4 regions of the Streptomyces sp. NPDC046859 genome follow, and region 4 is predicted to be linked to each of the others. Evidence: riboswitches for the same ligand, from Rfam matches in the RefSeq annotation. Region 4 holds a riboswitch; each other region holds the start of a gene.
The links. A riboswitch is a leader RNA that binds a small molecule or an ion and turns the genes downstream of it on or off. The one in region 4 is predicted to bind cobalamin.
Positions count from the first base shown of each region.

Region 1: linked by a shared signal. The riboswitch ahead of ABZ899_RS31205 (ABC transporter substrate-binding protein) and the one ahead of ABZ899_RS09950 (cobalamin biosynthesis protein) in region 4 are both predicted to bind cobalamin.
Region 2: linked by a shared signal. The riboswitch ahead of ABZ899_RS12775 (ribonucleoside-diphosphate reductase subunit alpha) and the one ahead of ABZ899_RS09950 (cobalamin biosynthesis protein) in region 4 are both predicted to bind cobalamin.
Region 3: linked by a shared signal. The riboswitch ahead of ABZ899_RS07685 ((2Fe-2S) ferredoxin domain-containing protein) and the one ahead of ABZ899_RS09950 (cobalamin biosynthesis protein) in region 4 are both predicted to bind cobalamin.

Region 1 covers NZ_JBEYXR010000030.1:55,552-60,358, reverse strand. The annotation lists gene ABZ899_RS31215 (ABC transporter ATP-binding protein) at 521-1,306, opposite strand; gene ABZ899_RS31210 (iron ABC transporter permease) at 1,303-2,418, opposite strand; gene ABZ899_RS31205 (ABC transporter substrate-binding protein) at 2,415-3,440, opposite strand; cobalamin riboswitch at 3,489-3,610, opposite strand; gene ABZ899_RS31200 (hypothetical protein) at 4,206-4,574, shown strand; gene ABZ899_RS31195 (GntR family transcriptional regulator) at 4,567-4,807, shown strand, end outside.
Region 2 covers NZ_JBEYXR010000007.1:97,294-102,100, forward strand. The annotation lists gene mctP (monocarboxylate uptake permease MctP) at 1-1,107, shown strand, start outside; gene ABZ899_RS12770 (GNAT family N-acetyltransferase) at 1,235-1,741, shown strand; cobalamin riboswitch at 1,759-1,919, shown strand; gene ABZ899_RS12775 (ribonucleoside-diphosphate reductase subunit alpha) at 2,044-4,398, shown strand; gene ABZ899_RS12780 (ribonucleotide-diphosphate reductase subunit beta) at 4,455-4,807, shown strand, end outside.
Region 3 covers NZ_JBEYXR010000004.1:297,080-301,886, forward strand. The annotation lists gene ABZ899_RS07675 (gamma-glutamyltransferase) at 1-653, opposite strand, end outside; partial or broken gene ABZ899_RS07680 (transposase) at 741-1,397, opposite strand; gene ABZ899_RS07685 ((2Fe-2S) ferredoxin domain-containing protein) at 1,766-2,176, opposite strand; cobalamin riboswitch at 2,234-2,411, opposite strand; gene ABZ899_RS07690 (methylmalonyl-CoA mutase family protein) at 2,553-4,355, shown strand; gene scpA (methylmalonyl-CoA mutase) at 4,355-4,807, shown strand, end outside.
Region 4 covers NZ_JBEYXR010000005.1:356,814-361,620, reverse strand. The annotation lists gene ABZ899_RS09965 (lysozyme) at 1-237, shown strand, start outside; gene ABZ899_RS09960 (inorganic phosphate transporter) at 403-1,635, shown strand; gene ABZ899_RS09955 (hypothetical protein) at 1,673-1,894, shown strand; cobalamin riboswitch at 2,001-2,144, shown strand; gene ABZ899_RS09950 (cobalamin biosynthesis protein) at 2,243-3,202, shown strand; gene ABZ899_RS09945 (cobyric acid synthase) at 3,199-4,707, shown strand; gene cobN (cobaltochelatase subunit CobN) at 4,704-4,807, shown strand, end outside.

The DNA of each region.
Region 1 (4,807 bases), on a different contig from region 4:
GGGAACATGCATCCGGCCGTTGGCGCGGTTCTCGTACTCGCGGTGGACCCTGCGCCGGGCTGAGACCGCCGGAACGCCTTGGTCACCGTCGAGTTCATGCCGCCTTGGACGACGCCCCCCCGTTACCCCAGGGGGCGGTCGGCCACCGTGAGCCCAGTCGTCGAGATCGAGGGTGACTTCCCACGGTTCCCGGGCCATGCAAGCGCGCACCTTACCTGCCTCGCCCTCGGCCGACCCCCTTTCGGGGGAGAGGAGTTCCCGAAATGCGGCCTTGGCCTTCGTGAGGCGCAGCTGCACAGTACGCGCGGCGGAGAGCTCCAGGACATCGACGATGACCTGCTAGTCGGCGCCGGTCGGCACCGCCCACCCGCTTGAACGGGGCCCCGCCACGAAGAACCGCTTCAGCGGGCAGGCGGCACGACGGAGGGCTCTCGCAAGGACGTGACTTGCGGGAGCCCTGCGCCGTCTCCGCAACGTGCGCGTGCCTCGGCGCGGGTGGCGCCTCCCCCCGTGCAGCCCTTCAGGCGCGTGGTTCTTGGGGGAGGAACGTCACCTGAGGGGCGCCCGTGCGCGGATGGACGGCCACCTCCGTCGCCACTCCGTAGACCTTGGCCAGGAGCCCGGGGGTGAGTATCTCGGCGGGGGGTCCGGAGGCGGTGACTTCGCCGTCGTGCAGGACGTAGAGGCGGTCGCAGTAGTAGGCGGCCAGGTTGAGGTCGTGCAGCGCGAGCAGCACGGTCACGGGCAGGCGCCGCAGGGCGTCGAGCACGGACAGTTGGTGCCGGATGTCGAGGTGGTTGGTGGGTTCGTCGAGGACGAGGAGAGTGGGCTGCTGGGCGAGGGCACGCGCGATGAGCACGCGCTGGCGTTCGCCGCCGGAGAGCCGGTCGAAGGGGCGGTCGGCCAGGTGGACGGCGTCGACCGCCAGGAGCGCTGAGGTGATGAGTTCGGCGTCCTCGGGGGTGTCGCCTGCGAGGAGCCGTTTGTGTGGGGTGCGGCCCATGGCGACGACCTCGCGCACGGCGAGGTCGAGGTCGGGTGCCGACTCCTGGACCACCGCCGCCACGGAGCGGGCCAGTTGCCGCACCGGCAACGACCAGGCGTCGCCTCCGTCGACCCGGACCTCGCCCGTGTCGGGGCGCAGGACGCGGTAGACGGTGCGCAGGAGGCTGGACTTGCCGCTGCCGTTGGGCCCCACGAGCCCGATGGTCTCGCCTGGGCGGGCGGTCAGGGACACGTCGCGCACCAGGTGGCGGGCGCCGGCGGTGAGCGTGACGCCGTGGAGGCTCAGTTCGGTCGCGGTCATGCCGCTCCTCGGTCGGTGCCGCGCCGGGCGTCCCGGCGCATGAGCCACAGGAAGAACGGCCCGCCGCACAAGGCCGTGAGTACGCCGACGGGTATCTCCATCGGTGCGGCGATCGTCCGTGCGGCGATGTCGGCCCAGAGGAGGAAGACCGCTCCGCCGAGCGCCGCCGTCGGCAGGACCCGGCGGTGGTCGCCGCCGACGAACAGACGCACGATGTGGGGCGTCATCAGGCCGACGAAGCCGATCGGTCCGGCCGCCGCGACGAGCACGCCCGTGACGAGGGAGAGCAGGACGAACAGCCGGGCACGGAAGCGGGCCACGTCCAGACCCATGGTGGTGGCTGCCTCCTCGCCGGCCAGCAGCAGGTTCAAGTTGCGGGCCTGCGCCATGAGGACGCCGACACCGAGCAGCAAGGCCGTGCTCGGCAGCCACAGCGTGCCCCAATTGACCCCGCCGAGGCCGCCGAGCGTCCAGGCGAGGACCGCGCGGGTCTCGTTGCCCCGATCGGTGGTGAGCAGGAGCAGATCGAGGACCGCGGTGAGCATCGCCGCGATCGCCACGCCGGACAGCACGAGACGCGATGAGGTGATCCGTCCGCCGGTGCGGGCGGTGGCGTACACGAGCAGGAGTGCGCCCAAGGCACCTACGAAGGCTGCCGCCGACAGGGAGACGGGACCGAAAAGGGTGGCCCCGAACACGATGACCGAGAACGCGCCGAGGGACGCTCCCGAGGAGACCCCGAGCAGGTACGGCTCGGCGAGCGGGTTGCGCACCAGGGCCTGAAGGGCCGTGCCGATCACCGCAAGGCCGGCGCCGGTGACCGCACCGAGCAGCACCCGCGGCGCCCGCACGTCCACCACGATGGTCTCCCGGGCCCGCGACCAGTCCGGCTGCTGCCAGTCGGCACCCAGTGCGTGCGTCACGATGCCCCACACCTGGCCGGGTGGCACGTGGACGGAGCCGATCGCAAGTCCCGTAGTGGCGGAGACGGCGAGCAGGGCGGTGAGTACGAGCAGCGTGACGGCCAGCCGCGTGCGGCCCCCTCCTGGCTGCGTGGTCTTCCGTGGTCGGACCCTGCGCTCCGTGGACGCGCCGGTGGCGGTCCGGGTCACCGGAAGCTCTCGGGGTGCAGTCCGCGGGCCAGGTCGTCGACCGCGTAGGCCGAGCGGATTCCCACCAGGGTGGCGGTCAGCGGCAGGACGACGAATCGCTTGTTCCTGACAGCGGGTACGTCGGCGAGCGCGGGCTGGGACAGCAGGAACCGCTTCTTCTGCTCGACGTTTCCGGCACCGGCGTAGTCGTAGATGGCGATGACCTCCGGTTTGCGCTCGATGACCTGCTCCCAGGAGACATCGCCGAAGACGTCGTCGAGGTCGGCGAAGACGTTCTCGCCGCCGGCCAGGCGGATCAGCTCGGTGCCCAGGCTCTTGCCGCCCGCGGTGAATGCGGCCTTGTCGCCGCTGTCGTAGACGAAGACGGGCACCTCGGGCTCGCCTTCGACCGTGCCTGCGGCCTTGCCGACGCGGCCCCTGAGTTCGGTGACCAGCTTGTCGGCCCGGTCCGAGACACCGAAGATCTTGCCGATGGTGCGGATCTCGTCGTAGGTGTCCTCCATCGTCACCTTCTTCTTGCCGCAGTACTCACGGTTGAGGTAGGTGTCGATGCCCGCGTCGGCGAACGCTGAGCGGGAGCGGCCCTCCTTCTCGGCGAAGGCACTGCCGTAGCCGCCGTAGACGAGTTCGGGTTCGGCATCCAGGACCTTCTCGAACGACGGTTCCTTGCGCGCCAGTTCGGGAACCGCCTCGTAATCCTTCTTCAGCTCGGGCAGAACCGCGGAGTCGGGGAAGGCCTTGCCGACCATGCGATCCTTCAGGCCGAGGGCGAGCATGAGTTCAGCCGGGTGCTGGTGGATGGTGACCACCCGTGACGGCGGCTTGTCGTACGTCCTCCTCACGCCGCAGTTGTCGATGGTGACCGGGAAACCCGCGGGCACGGCCGCGGTCGCCTTCGCGTCCCCGCCGCTCTCGTCGGCCGCACCGCAGCTCGTGGTCAACAGCACTGACGACAGAGCCACGGCAGCGGCCGTGGCACGAAGGAGCCCGCGCGTGCGGGCAGGGGTGAACAGCTGGGACACGTGAAGCCTCCTGGAGTCCGCGCTCCTCGGATCGGGCCCGCGACGGACCAGTGTCCTGACTCCCGGATCGACGCTTCCTCCGCCTTCCCGCGCGGCGCGCAGTGGCGTGTCGGAGGGGCGCTCCCCGGTCACAGTGGCGGGACCGTGCCGGATTCGCACCGGCTTCCTGTCTCCCGTCGCGGCGATGACCAGGTGATCTTACGATTCCCCGCGTCGCAGGCAAAAGGGCGCGCGGACCCGGCCGTGCGCACCACGCCTCCCTCACGCTTCGCGGACGGCCCGAAGGGTGAGTCGTTCAGCGCTCTCGTCGTAAGGGCGCCCCTCGAACCCGCCGAAGACCTGCCCGCGGCCGAACCCCGCCTCCTCGGCCATCCGTCGCCGCTCCGCCGCGCTGTGCACCCTGAGAAGCCGTGCCGCCGGGCCAGAACCGCCTGGGCGGTTTCCGGTACGGGCGTCAGCGCCGATCGCGAAGCGCGGCGTCACCCTGGCCGTCGCCTTTCCACGGTGGGGGACGGCGGGTTCGGGGTCTGCGTGTCGTCGAGGTCGGCATGGGGGTCGGCCTCCGTTGGCGGCGCTGTCCGGGTGGTCCTCGTCTCGCGGACTCGGTGGGGGGAGTGCGGCTTGGGCGGGCGGGTGGATGAGGCGAGGCAGGTTTCGTCTGGCGGAGACGTCGGCGCTTTCTTGTGTCGATGGTTTGACACAAGTTTTCGCAGCAGGGCATCTTGTATCCATCGTTTGGTACAAGGTGCCTTGGGGGATCTTCACGTGCTCGACACCGTCCCGCTCCAGTCCCGGTTCCTCGACCACGCCGACCATTACGCCCGATGGTCCGGCCTGGCGATCGGCTTCGAGTTCGGGCCGGGCGACCACCGGCAGCGTCGCGACCGTGCCTGGGCCATCGTGGGAGCCTGGGGACTGCTGGTGTCGTGTCAGGTCCTTCTCGTCGTACTGATGCTTCTCGTCGCGCTCACGGACGGGCCCTGCGCCGGCCCGCTCGGCGCGGTCACCATCGTGGTGATCTGCCCCCTGGGTCTGCTGAGCGTGTTCACGTTCGGATGGTCCGTGCTCACCGTGGTGGCGCCACGGGCGGTGGACGACGGTGTGGCGGACGAGGGGAGTGGCGACGATGAGTGAACGCACCGTCCGTGTCGACACCACCAGCCAGGTACCGCCGTACGAGCAGATCCGTGCCCAGTTGGCCGCGCTCATCCGTACCGGCCGGCTGGCCGAGGGCGAGCGCCTGCCGACCGTTCGGCAACTCGCTGCAGACCTCGGTCTGGCGCCGGGCACCGTGGCCCGTGCCTACCGCGAGCTGGAGGCCGCGAGATTGATCCGGACCCGCCGGGGCGCGGGTACCCGGGTGGCCG
Region 2 (4,807 bases), on a different contig from region 4:
CTGCTCATCGCCTTCGGTGTGCTGGCGGCGTACACCTACTCGTCGGGACTGCGCGCCCCCGCGCTGATCGCCTTCGTCAAGGACACGCTGATCTACCTCGTCATCGCGGTGGCGATCATCTACATCCCGATCAAGCTCGGCGGCTTCGACGAGATCTTCGCCAAGGCGGGCGACGCCTTCGCGCAGACCAACCCGGCCACCGGCGCGCCGCGCGGTGCGCTGGCCCCGGGCGAGGCGGGCCAGTGGACGTACGCCACGCTGGCGCTGGGCTCCGCGCTCGCGCTGTTCATGTACCCGCACTCGATCACCGCGACGCTGTCCTCACGCAGCCGTGACGTGATCCGGCGCAACACCACGATCCTGCCGCTGTACTCCCTGATGCTGGGCCTGCTGGCGCTGCTCGGCTTCATGGCGATCGCGGCCGGGATCAAGGTGCAGAACGGGCAGCTGGCGATCCCGCAGCTGTTCGAGAACATGTTCCCCGACTGGTTCGCCGGCGTGGCCTTCGCGGCCATCGGCATCGGGGCGCTGGTACCGGCGGCGATCATGTCCATCGCGGCGGCGAACCTGTTCACCCGCAACATCTACAAGGACTTCATCAGGCCCGACGCCACGCCCGCCCAGGAGACCAAGGTCTCCAAGATCGTGTCCCTCCTGGTGAAGGTGGGCGCGCTCGTCTTCGTCCTCACCATGGACAAGACGGTCGCCATCAACTTCCAGCTGCTGGGCGGCATCTGGATCCTGCAGACCTTCCCGGCCCTGGTCGGCGGCCTGTTCACCCGCTGGTTCCACCGCTGGGCGCTGCTGGCCGGCTGGGCGGTCGGCATGCTCTACGGCACGGTCGCCGCGTACGGGGTGGCGTCGCCGACGCAGAAGCACTTCGGCGGCTCGGCCAAGGAGATCCCGGGCATCGGTGAGATCGGCTACATCGGTCTGACGGCGTTCGTGCTCAATGTGCTGGTCACGGTCGTCCTGACCTTCGTCCTGAGGGCCGCGAAGGCGCCCGAGGGCGTCGACGAGACGAAGCCGGAGGACTACACGGCGGACGCGGGTGACCCCGGCGTCCAGGTGGAGCTGCCGCCGGCCACGGCGGGCTCGGCCCACTGAACCACCGGCACACGGCGGGCCGTCGGAGAGATCCGGCGGCCCGCCGCCGTGTGCGCGGGGGTTGTCCCGTCGGCGACGCCGGGGCCCGGCCTGACCGGCGGGACACCTCCTACGGCAGACTCGCCGTATGGACATCGTGATCCGGCAGGCGGACCCAGGCGAGTACGGCATCCTCGGCGAGATCACCGCACGGGCCTATCTCCAGGACGGCTTCCTCGACTTCGGCGAGAGCGACGACTACCTCGGCGAGCTCAAGGACGTGGCCAGGCGCGCGGCGGCCGCACAGGTGCTCGTGGCCGTCGAGCACGACCGCGTCCTCGGCGGCGTGACCTTCGTCCCGGACGGCGGCCCGATGGCCGATCTGGCCCGCCGCGGCGAGGCGGAGATCCGTATGCTCGCCGTCGACCACGCGGCCCGGGGCCGTGGAGCCGGCGAGGCGCTGGTCCGCGCCTGCGTCGACCGCGCCCGCGCCACGGAGGGGTGTGTGCGGGTGATCCTCTCCTCCCAGTCCACCATGCACTCCGCCCACCGCCTCTACGAGCGCCTGGGCTTCGTCCGCACACCGGACCGGGACTGGAACCCCCTGCCGGAGCTGACCGACCTCATGCTCATCACCTATGAGTTGACGCTCTGACACCAGTACGCCACAACATCTAGGGGTGGCGCGGCGGGCGAGCACAAGATGTATGCTCATGCTCGCTGTCGCCGCAGGGGAATCCGGTGCGAATCCGGAACTGTCCCGCAACGGTGTACCTGTGCATGTCGCGTGCACATCGTCAGTCCGAGGACCTGCCGACAGTGCGTCCCGGCCACCCCCGGCCGGTGCGCTCCGACGTCCGGGCCTCGGGGAATGGGCCGGTGGACGCGACGCCCCGTGCGCTCGTGAGCTGCCCCCTGCCTCCGCGAGGCCCAGTGCCGAGCGAGGGAGAGCCTCACGTGACCATCGCGCCAGCCGAACCGGCCTCAGCGGCGGCCGAACCGGAGAACGACGGTCCCGGTGCCGCGCTGTTGCGGACCCTGACCGAGCTGACCGCCGACCTCCCCGACGCCGACCCCGGCCGGATCGCCGGCGCCGCGCTGCGCGGCCGGTCCGCCCGGGCCGACGAGACGGAGCTGCGCGAGCTCGCCACCGAGGCGGCGGCCGGGCTCATCTCCGAGGACCCCGCGTACAGCAGGCTGGCCGCGCGGCTGCTCACCCGCTCCATCGCCGCCGAGGCGGCCTCGCAGGGCGTCACGACCTTCACCGAGTCGGTCGCGACCGGGCACCGCGAGGGCCTCGTCGCCGACCGGACGGCCGCGTTCGTCCGGGCGCACGCCGGCCGGCTCGACGCGCTCGTCGACCCCGCCGCCGACGACCGGTTCGGCTACTTCGGCCTGCGCACCCTCCACAGCCGCTACCTGCTGCGGCACCCGCACACCCGCAAGGTGATCGAGACGCCCCAGCACTTCCTGCTGCGCGTCGCCGCGGGTCTCGCCGCCGACGACACAGCCGGAGCGGTGGACGAGGTCGCCGCGCTCTACCGACTGATGAGCCGCCTGGAGTACCTGCCGTCCTCCCCCACCCTCTTCAACTCCGGCACCCGGCACCCCCAGATGTCGTCGTGCTACCTCCTGGACTCCCCCAAGGACGAGCTGGACTCGATCTACGACCGCTACCACCAGGTCGCGCGCCTGTCCAAGCACGCGGGCGGCATCGGTCTGTCGTACTCCCGCGTCCGGGCCCGGGGTTCGCTGATCCGGGGGACGAACGGGCACTCCAACGGCATCGTGCCGTTCCTGAAGACGCTGGACGCCTCGGTCGCCGCCGTGAACCAGGGCGGCCGGCGCAAGGGCGCCGCCGCGGTCTACCTGGAGACCTGGCACTCCGACATCGAGGAGTTCCTGGAGCTGCGGGACAACACCGGTGAGGACGCCCGCCGTACGCACAACCTGAACCTCGCGCACTGGGTCCCGGACGAGTTCATGCGCCGGGTCGAGGCCGACGGGCCGTGGAGCCTGTTCTCCCCCGCCGACGTGCCCCACCTGGTCGACCTGTGGGGCGAGGAGTTCGACGCGGCGTACCGCGAGGCGGAGCGCGCGGGGCTGGCCCGCAAGACCCTCCCGGCCCGTGAGCTGTACGGCCGTATGATGCGCACCCTCGCGCAGACCGGCAACGGCTGGATGACCTTCAAGGACGCCGCCAACCGGACCGCCAACCAGACCGCCCTGCCCGGGCACGTCGTGCACTCCTCCAACCTGTGCACCGAGATCCTGGAGGTCACGGACGACGGGGAGACGGCGGTCTGCAACCTCGGCTCGGTCAACCTCGGCGCCTTCGTGCGCGACGGTGACATCGACTGGGAGCGCCTGGACGAGACGGTCCGCACGGCCGTCACCTTCCTCGACCGGGTCGTGGACATCAACTTCTACCCGACCGAGCAGGCCGGCCGCTCCAACGCCCGCTGGCGTCCGGTGGGCCTGGGCGCGATGGGCCTGCAGGACGTCCTCTTCCAGCTGCGGCTGCCCTTCGACTCCCCCGAGGCCAAGGCGCTGTCGACCCGGATCGCCGAGCGCATCATGCTCGCCGCGTACGAGGCGTCCGCCGACCTCGCCGAGCGCGACGGCCCGCTGCCCGCCTGGGAGAAGACGCGGACCGCCCGGGGCGTGCTGCACCCCGACCACTACGACGTCGAGCTCACGTGGCCCGGGCGCTGGGCCGCGCTGCGCGAGCGGATCGCCGCGACCGGGCTGCGCAACTCGCTGCTGCTGGCGATCGCGCCCACCGCCACGATCGCCTCCATCGCCGGTGTCTACGAGTGCATCGAGCCGCAGGTCTCCAACCTGTTCAAGCGCGAGACCCTGTCCGGCGAGTTCCTCCAGGTCAACTCCTACCTCGTCGAGGAGCTGAAGCGGCTCGGCGTGTGGGACGCCCGTACCCGCGAGGCGCTGCGCGAGGCCAACGGCTCGGTGCAAGACTTCGCCTGGATCCCGGCGGACGTACGGGCGCTGTACCGCACGGCCTGGGAGATCCCGCAGCGCGGCCTGATCGACATGGCGGCGGCGCGCACGCCGTTCCTCGACCAGTCGCAGTCCCTGAACCTGTTCCTGGAGACGCCGACCATCGGCAAGCTCTCCTCGATGTACGCGTACGCCTGGAAGCAGGGGCTGAAGACGACGTACTACCTGCGCTCGCGCCCGGCGACGAGGATCGCCCGCGCCGCACGGGCGACCGTCCCCGTACCGCAGGTCACCGACCCCGACGCGGTCGCCTGCTCCCTGGAGAACCCCGAGTCCTGCGACGCCTGCCAGTGATGCCCGCCCGTCACCCGACCACCACCCCTGGAGGACGGCGCTCCGCGCCGACAGCGATGACCCGTACCCAGAACCTGCTCGACCCCGGCTTCGAGCTGACCCTGCGCCCGATGCGCTACCCGGACTTCTACGAGCGCTACCGGGACGCCATCAAGAACACCTGGACCGTCGAGGAGGTCGACCTCCACTCGGACGTGGCCGACCTCGCGAAGCTGACCCCGGCCGAACAGCACCTGATCGGGCGCCTGGTGGCGTTCTTCGCGACCGGTGACTCGATCGTCGCGAACAATCTGGTGCTGACGCTGTACAAGCACATCAACTCCCCCGAGGCGCGGCTGTACCTGTCGCGTCAGCTGTTCGAGGAGGCCGTGCACGTCCAGTTCTATCTGACGCTGCTCGACACCTACCT
Region 3 (4,807 bases), on a different contig from region 4:
GTGCGCCACACCGCGCGCGCGGCCTCGATCCGTGCGACCCGGTCGCCAGCTCCGGCGATCTCGTCGAGCAGGCGTTTCCAGGTGGCGGCGAGCGCCGGGTTGCGGAAGAGCGTGCCGGGCCGGGGCGGCTCGCCGTCCGGCAGGTACACCTCGGCGGAGGAGGTCCACTCGGTCTCGAACAGCTCGCGCACCGTCTCCACGGTCTCGCCGACGCGCTCCACGGGCGCGTGTCCGTGCTCGGCGTAGCCGATGGCGTACTCCAGGACGTCGGCGGGTGCCAGGGTGCCGTGGTCGCGCAGCAGGACCATCCAGGCGTCGAAGGCGCCGGGCACGGCGGCGGCCAGCGGTCCGGTGCCGGGGACGAGGTCCAGGCCGAGGCCCCGGTAGTGGCTGACGGTCGCGCCCGCGGGGGCGACGCCCTGGCCGCACAGCACCCGCACCTCGCCGCCCGCCGGGGCGAGGAGGATCGGCACCTCGCCGGCCGGCCCGTTCAGGTGCGGTTCGACGACGTGCAGCACGAACGCGCCGGCCACGGCGGCGTCGTAGGCGTTGCCGCCGCGCTCGAGGACCGCCATCGCGGACTGCGAGGCCAGCCAGTGGGTGGAGGACACCATGCCGAAGGTGCCCTGGAGGGTGGGACGGGTGGTGAACATGGCGGGCGTCACCTCGCGGTCGGCGCGGACGGGTCCGTCCGATCTTCCTTGACATCCTCCCCTCCCTGAAGGGAGGGGATTCCTGGCTCAGGCTGCCTCCGGGAGCAGCGCTCCCGGAGGTCTTACGCCCTCGGCACCAGCCGGGTTGAGACCAGCCCGGACGAGCATCACGCGGGCGGAGTTCTTGTCCCTGGGGGATACGACTCCGCACGCGGTGCAGGTGTGGGTACGTTCCGAAAGAGGAAGTGCGTGCTTGGTTCTCGCTCCGCACGACGCGCAGTCCATGGTGGTATGTGCGGGATTGACGAGGCGGATGTCCCGCCCGTGCTTGCGACCCATCTCGATCAGGGCGGTCTTGGTGGCGCCGATCGCGGCGTCCGCCGCCTTGCGCGCCATCGTGGACTTGGCGAGGAACTTCGGCCGGAAGTCCTCGACGGCGATCGCATCGTGGTCGCGGACCACGGACTTGGCCCATTTGCGGGCGGTGTCCTGCCGCTGCCGGGCGACCTTCTTGTGCAGCTTCGCGGCCCGCAGCTGCGCCTGCCGGTAGCCCTTGGACGCGGCCTGCCCGCGTGCGGGCTTGCGGCGGGCCATCATCCGCTGGTAGCAGGCGAGTTTGTGTGCGGCGTTCTTCCCATGCTGGGTGTGGGGGAGGTCGTGGGCGTCGGACGTGGTGGTCGCGGTCTCCTTGACGCCCCAGTCCACGCCGAGGACACGGCCCGTGGCCGGGAGCGGCTGGGCTTCGGTCAACTCCGAGATCCTGCATCTGCTTGAGGTCGCCCTCACCACCATGGACGGCGACGACCAATCGCCCTGACGGCGATGGCTCCTTCCTCGCCCTGCTCCGCAGGGGTCCGATTCCTCCAGGCCTGAAGGCCGGGGCATCCTCGGAGGTATCAGGTGACCGCCCGTTCGATGTTCAACCGTTCATGGGGGCGTGGAGCGAGGGTGGCGTGAAGGTGTGGAGGTCGGGCGGACCGGGCCAGGCCGCCTGACCCGGGCCGCCACCCCACGCGGACTCTCGCCGGCCTGCCCGCACCGGTGGGCGACCACCTGCGCGCGACGCCGCCAGGATGACGCCTGAACCCGTCACCGCCGCGACGAGCGGATGGTCAGCCGTTCCCGGGGGCGCGGGACGAGGGCGGGGGGAAGGTGTGGAGGTCGAGGATCTCCGGGCAGGGGGCGACGCCGGGGCCACCCGCCCGGACCCAGGCGATGACGTCCTCGGTGGCGTCCGGATCGTTGACGAGGCCGAGCCAGACCGGGCGGGCGCCCGCCGCCCGCGCCGCGGCGGAGGGCTGGACGACGACCACGTTGGCGTGGTCGCAGACGTCGAGGCAGTCCGAGACGCGTACGGGCACGCTGTCCCTCAGCCGGGCGGCCTGACGGGCATGGTCCACACCGGCCACCTTCGGGCTGCCGCAGCAGCAGTCCCGGCAGAGCACGACCCGGCAGGGCGGGGACGGGGGGCGCCGGTCCGGGAGCGGCGGCTCGGACGACGGCGGGGGCGGGGGTACGGGCATGACTGCCTTCGGGTCGGGGCTCGTACGCGGAGCCGGCCTGCGGAGGTCCTCCCCGCCCGGTGGCGCGGAGGTGCCGGCAGGTCTTCGGACTCGGGTTCGTCCCGGCGGGGCGCCTTCCCGGTCTCCCAGTGGCGTGCCTGCCCCGCCCGTCCCCCTCACCGCTGCGCGTCAGTTCCGGATTCGCACCGGATTCCCTGGCCCCGCAAGGGGCTCGACCAGCTCCGCGAGGCTATCAAGTCGGGGCCGCGAGCGGCTCCTCCGTCGTGCCCGCGCAGGCCGCGGAGGAGTGCGGAGACGCAGGTCACAATCTGGAAGAGGGCAAGGTCACAGCCGTGCCCCCTGCTGCTCCTTTGGCGATCTGACCTAGCATCCGAGCATGACGGTCCTGCCTGACGACGGGCTCTCGCTGGCCGCCGAGTTCCCTGACGCAACCCATGAGCAGTGGCAACACCTGGTGGAGGGTGTGCTGCGCAAGGCGGGCAAGGACGTGTCGGGGACGGCTGCCGAGGACGCCCTGTCCACCCCACTCGAGGACGGGATGCGCTCCCGCCCCCTGTACACCGCGCGCGACGCCGCGCCCGACCCCGGCCTGCCCGGCTTCACCCCGTTCGTCCGGGGCGGGCGCCCCGAGGGCAACACGGCCGGCGGCTGGGACGTACGGCAGCGGCACACCACGGCCGCGGACGGCGTGGTGCTGGCGGACCTGGAGAACGGCGTCACCTCGCTCTGGCTGGTCCTCGGCGACGCCGGCATCCCGGTGTCCTCCCTCGGCCGGGCCCTCGACGGCGTCTACCTCGACCTCGCCCCGGTCGTCCTGGACGCGGGCGCCGGGACGGAGACCGCCGCACACGCCCTGCTGGACCTGTACGCGGAGCGCGGCGTCGCCAAGGACGCGGCGCGCGGCAACCTCGGCGCCGACCCGCTCGGCCACGAGGCCCGCACCGGCACGTCCCTCCCGTTCGCGCCGGCCGCCGTGCTGGCCCGGCGGTGCGCCGAGGAGTACCCGGGGCTGCGGGCGCTGACCGTGGACGCCCTGCCGTACCACGAGGCCGGCGGCTCGGCCGCGCAGGAGCTCGGTTCCGCGCTGGCGACCGGTGTGGCGTATCTGCGCGAGCTCACCGAGGCCGGCCTGACGGTCGAACAGGCCGCCGCCCAGCTGGAGTTCCGCTACGCGGCCACCGCCGACCAGTTCCTGACCATTGCCAAGCTGCGGGCGGCGCGCCGCATGTGGGCGCGGGTGACCGAGGTGTCCGGGGCGCCCAGCGCCCAGGTGCAGCACGCCGTCACCTCGCCGGTGATGATGACGCGCCGCGACCCGTGGGTGAACATGCTGCGCACGACGGTCGCCACGCTCGCGGCCGGCGTCGGCGGCGCCGACTCGGTGACGGTGCTGCCCTTCGACCACGCGCTGGGCCTGCCCGACGCGTTCGCGCGGCGCATCGCGCGCAACACCTCGACCATCCTCATCGAGGAGTCCCACCTGGCCCGGGTCATCGACCCGGCGGGCGGCTCCTGGTACGTGGAGCGGCTGACGGACGAACTCGCCCACGCGGGCTGGGAGTTCTTCCGGCAGATCGAACAGGCGGGCGGCCAGGCCGCCGCGCTGCGCTCGGGCCGGCTGCGGGACGACCTGGCCGCCACCTGGGAGGCGCGCACCGGCAAGCTGGCGAAGCGCCGCGAACCGGTCACCGGTGTCAGCGAGTTCCCGCATCTCGCCGAGCAGCCCGTGGTGCGCGAGCCCGCGCCCGAGCCGCCGTCCGGGGGCCTGCCGCGCGTGCGCCGCGACGAGGCGTACGAGGCGCTGCGCGCCCGGTCCGACGCGCATCTGGCCGCGACCGGCGCCCGGCCGCGGATCTACCTGGCTGCGCTCGGCCCGGCCGCGGCCCACACCACGCGCCTGACCTTCGCCTCGAACCTCTTCCAGGCCGGCGGCATCGAGCCCGTCACCGAGGGCACCTTCGAGGAGAGCGGCGCCACCGAGGCGTGCCTGTGCTCCAGCGACGCCGTGTACGAGGAGCAGGCGGCCGAGGCCGCCGGGCGGCTGAAGGCGGCCGGCGCCTCGCATGTGTTCCTCGCCGGGCGGCCCGGGGACCACCCCGGCGTCGACGGCCATGTCTTCGCGGGCTGTGACGCCGTCGCCGTCCTGTCCGCCACCCTCGACCGCATGGGAGTGTCCTGATGGGAATCCCCGACTTCACCGGGATCGAACTGGGGACCCCGGACGCGGCGGGCGGCTCCGACGAGTGGCGTACGGCCGTCAAGCAGGCCACCGGCGGGGACGAGCCGCTGTGGGAGACGCCCGAGGGCATCGCGGTCAAGCCGCTGTACACCGGGCGTGACCTGGAGGGCCTGGACTTCCTGGGCACGTACCCGGGTGTGGCGCCGTATCTGCGCGGCCCGTACCCGACGATGTACGTCAACCAGCCCTGGACGATCCGCCAGTACGCGGGCTTCTCCACCGCCGAGGAGTCCAACGCGTTCTACCGGCGCAATCTGGCGGCCGGTCAGAAGGGCCTGTCGGTGGCCTTCGACCTGCCCACGCACCGGGGGTACGACAGCGACCACCCGCGCGTGACCGGTGACGTCGGCATGGCGGGCGTGGCGATCGACTCGATCTACGACATGCGGCAG
Region 4 (4,807 bases):
CGTCCGGTGATCTACACCACCACCCACTGGTGGAACACCTGCACCGGCGCCTCCCGCGCCTTCGCCGACCACCCGCTGTGGGTGGCCCGCTACGATGCCCCGAACCCCGGAACGCTGCCGTCCGGATGGCGTGCGTGGACCCTCTGGCAGTACGACAACGGCGGCAGCCTGCCGGGTGACCAGAATCTCTTCAACGGGTCCCTGGCACAGCTGAGGTCGTTCGCCCGCGGCGGTTAGGCCGCGCCCCGCAAGGGCCCGGCCGGGGTGCCGCGGACGGAGGGCTTCCGTTCATAGCGGAAGTCCTCCCTGCCGGACACCGTGCGGCCCGCCCCAGTTCACCTTCCGTTCACTCAGGTTGCCTACGTTCATCGAGCCAATGACCTCGAACGATTGCCTGGGTAAATGGAAAACTTCTCGCTGATCCTCGCGATCGTGGTGGTAACCGCGCTCGCGTTCGATTTCACGAACGGTTTTCACGACACCGCCAACGCGATGGCCACGACCATCTCGACCGGTGCGCTCAAGCCCAAGGTCGCGGTGGCCATGTCCGCCGTGCTCAACCTTGTGGGCGCCTTCCTCTCGGTGGAGGTCGCCAACACGATCTCCAAGGGTCTCGTCGACGAGACCGGCATCCGTCCCGAGGTCATCTTCGCCGCGTTGGTCGGCGCGATCCTCTGGAACCTCCTCACCTGGCTGGTGGGCCTGCCCTCCAGCTCGTCGCACGCCCTGATGGGCGGCCTGATCGGCGCCACCATCGCCTCGGCGGGCGTCGGCGCCGTCCACGGCGACGTGCTGGTCACCAAGGTCCTGCTCCCGGCCGTCGCCGCCCCGATCGTCGCGGGCGTCGCGGCCCTGCTGGCCACGCGGCTCACCTACACGCTCGGCAGGAAGGCCGACGGCCAGGCCGCGAAGAAGGGCTACCGCGCCGGTCAGATCGCCTCCGCGGGCCTCGTCTCCCTCGCCCACGGCACCAACGACGCCCAGAAGACCATGGGCATCATCACCCTCGCCCTCGTCGCGGGCGGCACCCTCGCCCCCGACTCGGACCCGCCCACCTGGGTCATCCTCTCCGCCGGCCTGGCCATCGCGCTCGGCACCTACCTGGGCGGCTGGCGGATCATCCGCACCATGGGCAAGGGCCTGACCGACCTCCAGCCGCAGCAGGGCTTCGCCGCCCAGACCAGCGCGGCGACGGTCATCCTGGCCTCCTCCCACCTCGGCTTCTCCCTGTCCACCACGCACTCGGTCTCCGGCTCCGTGATGGGCGCCGGTCTGGGCCGCAAGGGCGGCGTGGTCCGCTGGTCCACGGCCACCCGGATGTTCGTCGCCTGGGGCCTGACCCTGCCGGCCGCCGCGCTGGTCGCCGCGCTCGCCGAGTACGTGACGGGTCTCGGCGACTGGGGCACCGCCGCCGTCGCGGTCTTCCTGGTCGCCTCCAGCGCCGCCATCTGGAAGATCTCCCGCCGCGAGGTCATCGACCACACCAACGTCACCGACTACGACGAGCCCGCCGGCGTGGTCACCACCGCCATGGCCGCCGTGACCCCGCCTCCCGCGGGCACGGTGACCGAGGACCTCGCGGTCACCCTCCCCGCACCGGCATCCGGAGCCGAGCCCTCCAAGGCCGGCGTGTGACCCCCGGTCCCCCCTCCCGGCAACACAAGGAAGCAGCATGAAGATCGACTGGGCGTCCCTCGGCTCCGTCTTCGGTGTCAGTCTCGTCGTCACGGTGGCCCTCGTGGGCCTGTTCACCCTCGGCATCGCGGGCCTCTCGCGCCGCGAACGGGCGGTCGCCCAGGGCGACTCGGCCGCGCTCGCGGTCACCGGCGCGTACGCGTGCTTCGCGGCGTGCACGGCGGCCGTGGCGTACGGCATCTATCTCATCGTGGCCTGACGCACGGCGCGCGACTCCTGAGGTGCGTGACGGGACACCGTCGCGCACCTTCGGTGTGTGTGGGCCTGCGCACACTCTCCCGTCGCAGGTCACAGGCAAGTTGACGGCCGTCGCGACCCATGGTGGACTTCCGGAGCCATCTACGGCGGCAGAAGAGGAAGCCGGTGCGAATCCGGCGCGGTCCCGCCACTGTCACCGGGGTAGTAACCCCCGGGAGCCAGGAACTCTCGCCGCCGGTCTCGTCGAACCAGGGCGTGGACACCCTGAGTGAGGACATCACGCGATGCTCGCCTGCCGCTCGTCACGCAGTACCGGACCCCTGTCCGACGCCACCACCGGCTGAACCCCATGCGTGCCGAACGCGTCTTCGCGTACGGCGCCGCCGCCGGACTCCTCGGTGACCTGCTGCTCGGCGATCCACGCCGTGGGCATCCGGTCGCCGCGTTCGGACGTGCCGCGGGCGCCGTGGAACGAGTGCTGTGGCGCGACCACCGCGCCTGGGGTGTGCTGCACACCGCCGTGTGCGCCGGTGGCGCCGTGGCGGCCGCCGCGCTGGGCGCACGTGCCGTGCGCCCCTCCCCCGCCGCCTCCGTCGCCCTGACCGGCGCCGTCACCTGGGCCGTCGTCGGCGGCACGTCGCTCGCCCGGGAGGCCCGGGCCGTCGGACGTGCCCTGGAGGCAGGCGACGTCGAGGCGGCGCGGGCGCGGCTGCCGCATCTGTGCGGCCGCGACCCGCAGGCGCTGGACGCCGACGGGATCGCGCGGGCGGTCGTGGAGTCCGTCGCCGAGAACACCTCGGACGCCGTGGTCGGCGCCCTGGTGTGGGGAGCCGTCGCCGGCGTGCCGGGCCTCGCCGGGTTCCGGGCCGTCAACACCCTCGACGCCATGGTCGGGCACCGCTCCCCCGAGTACCGCCGCTACGGCTGGGCCTCGGCCCGTCTCGACGACGTGGCCGGCTGGCCGGGTGCCCGGCTGACCGCCGCGCTGGCCGCCGTCGCCGGGGGCGACCCCCGGGGCGCCGTACGGGCCTGGCGCGCGGACGCGCACCGGCATCCCAGCCCCAACGCGGGCCCGGTGGAGGCGTCGTTCGCGGGCGCGCTCGGGGTGCGGCTCGGCGGGACGCTGTCGTACGGCGGGCGGGTGGAGCACCGGCCCGTGCTGAACGGCGCCGCCGGACGGGCCGTCCGGGTCGCCGACATCGAGCGGGCCGTGCGTCTCTCCCAGCGGGTCGGGGTGCTCGCCCTGGGCGTGTGCGCCGGGGCGCGGCTCCTGCTCGGGCGGCGCGGGGCGAGAGGACGTGTCTCGTGAAGGGCGGGCTGCTCGTCGCCGGCACGACCTCCGACGCCGGCAAGAGCGTCGTCACCGCCGGGATCTGCCGGTGGCTGGTGCGCCAGGGCGTGAAGGTCGCGCCCTTCAAGGCGCAGAACATGTCGCTGAACTCGTTCGTCACCCGCGAGGGCGCGGAGATCGGGCGGGCGCAGGCCATGCAGGCCCAGGCGTGCCGTATCGAGCCGACCGCGCTGATGAACCCCGTCCTGCTGAAGCCGGGCGGGGACCAGAGCAGTCAGGTGGTGCTGCTGGGCAGGCCGGTGGGCGAGATGAGCGCACGCGGCTACCACGGCGGACGGCAGCAGCGGCTGCTCGGCACCGTGCTGGACTCCCTCGCCGAACTGCGGGCCACGTACGACGCGGTGATCTGCGAGGGGGCCGGTTCCCCGGCCGAGATCAATCTGCGGCGCACCGACATCGTGAACATGGGGATCGCACGCGGCGCGGGGCTGCCCGTGCTGGTCGTGGGCGACATCGACCGGGGCGGTGTCTTCGCCTCGTTCTTCGGGACCGTGGCGCTGCTGTCCCGCGAGGACCAGGAGCTGGTCGCCGGGTTCCTCGTCAACAAGTTCCGCGGCGACGTCTCGCTCCTCGAACCCGGCCTCGACATGCTGCACGGCCTCACCGGACGGCGGACGTACGGCGTCCTGCCCTTCCGGCACGGACTCGGCATCGACGAGGAGGACGGCCTGCGGGTGTCGCTGCGCGGGGCGGTGCGCGAGTCCGAGGTGGCCGCCCCGGTCGGCGAGGACGTGCTGCGGGTCGCCGTGTGCGCGGTGCCGCTGATGTCGAACTTCACGGACGTCGACGCGCTCGCCGCCGAACCGGGCGTCGTCGTGCGGTTCGTGGACCGGCCGGAGGAACTGGCCGACGCCGACCTGGTGGTGGTGCCCGGCACCCGGGGCACCGTCCGCGCCCTGGCATGGCTGCGGGAGCGGGGTCTCGCGCAGGCCCTGGTGCGCCGGGCCGCCGAGGGCCGCCCGATCCTCGGTGTCTGCGGCGGCTTCCAGCTTCTCGGCGAGCACATCGAGGACGACGTGGAGAGCCGTGCCGGTCACGTCGACGGCCTCGGCCTGCTGCCCGTGCGGGTGCGGTTCGCCCGCGAGAAGACCCTGACCCGGCCCGCCGGTGAAGCGCTCGGCGAGCGCGTCGAGGGCTACGAGATCCACCACGGGGTCGCCGAGGTCCTGGCGGGCGAACCCTTCCTGGACGGCTGCCGGGTCGGTCAGACCTGGGGCACCCACTGGCACGGCTCGCTCGAGTCGGACGCCTTCCGGCGCGCCTTCCTGCGGGAGGTGGCGGCCGCCGCGGGCCGCCGCTTCGTGCCGGCGCCCGGCACCTCGTTCGCCGCGCTGCGCGAGGAGCAGCTCGACCGGCTCGGCGACCTCATCGAACGACACGCGGACACGGACGCGCTGTGGCGGCTCATCGAGTCGGGCGCGCCGCGAGGACTGCCCTTCATCCCCCCGGGAGCGCCCGCATGAGCACAGTGTTGTTGCTGTCGACCGCCGACACGGACCTGCTGGCGGCACGCGCCGGCGACGCCGCGTACCGGATCGGCAACCCGACCCGCCTGGACGTCGG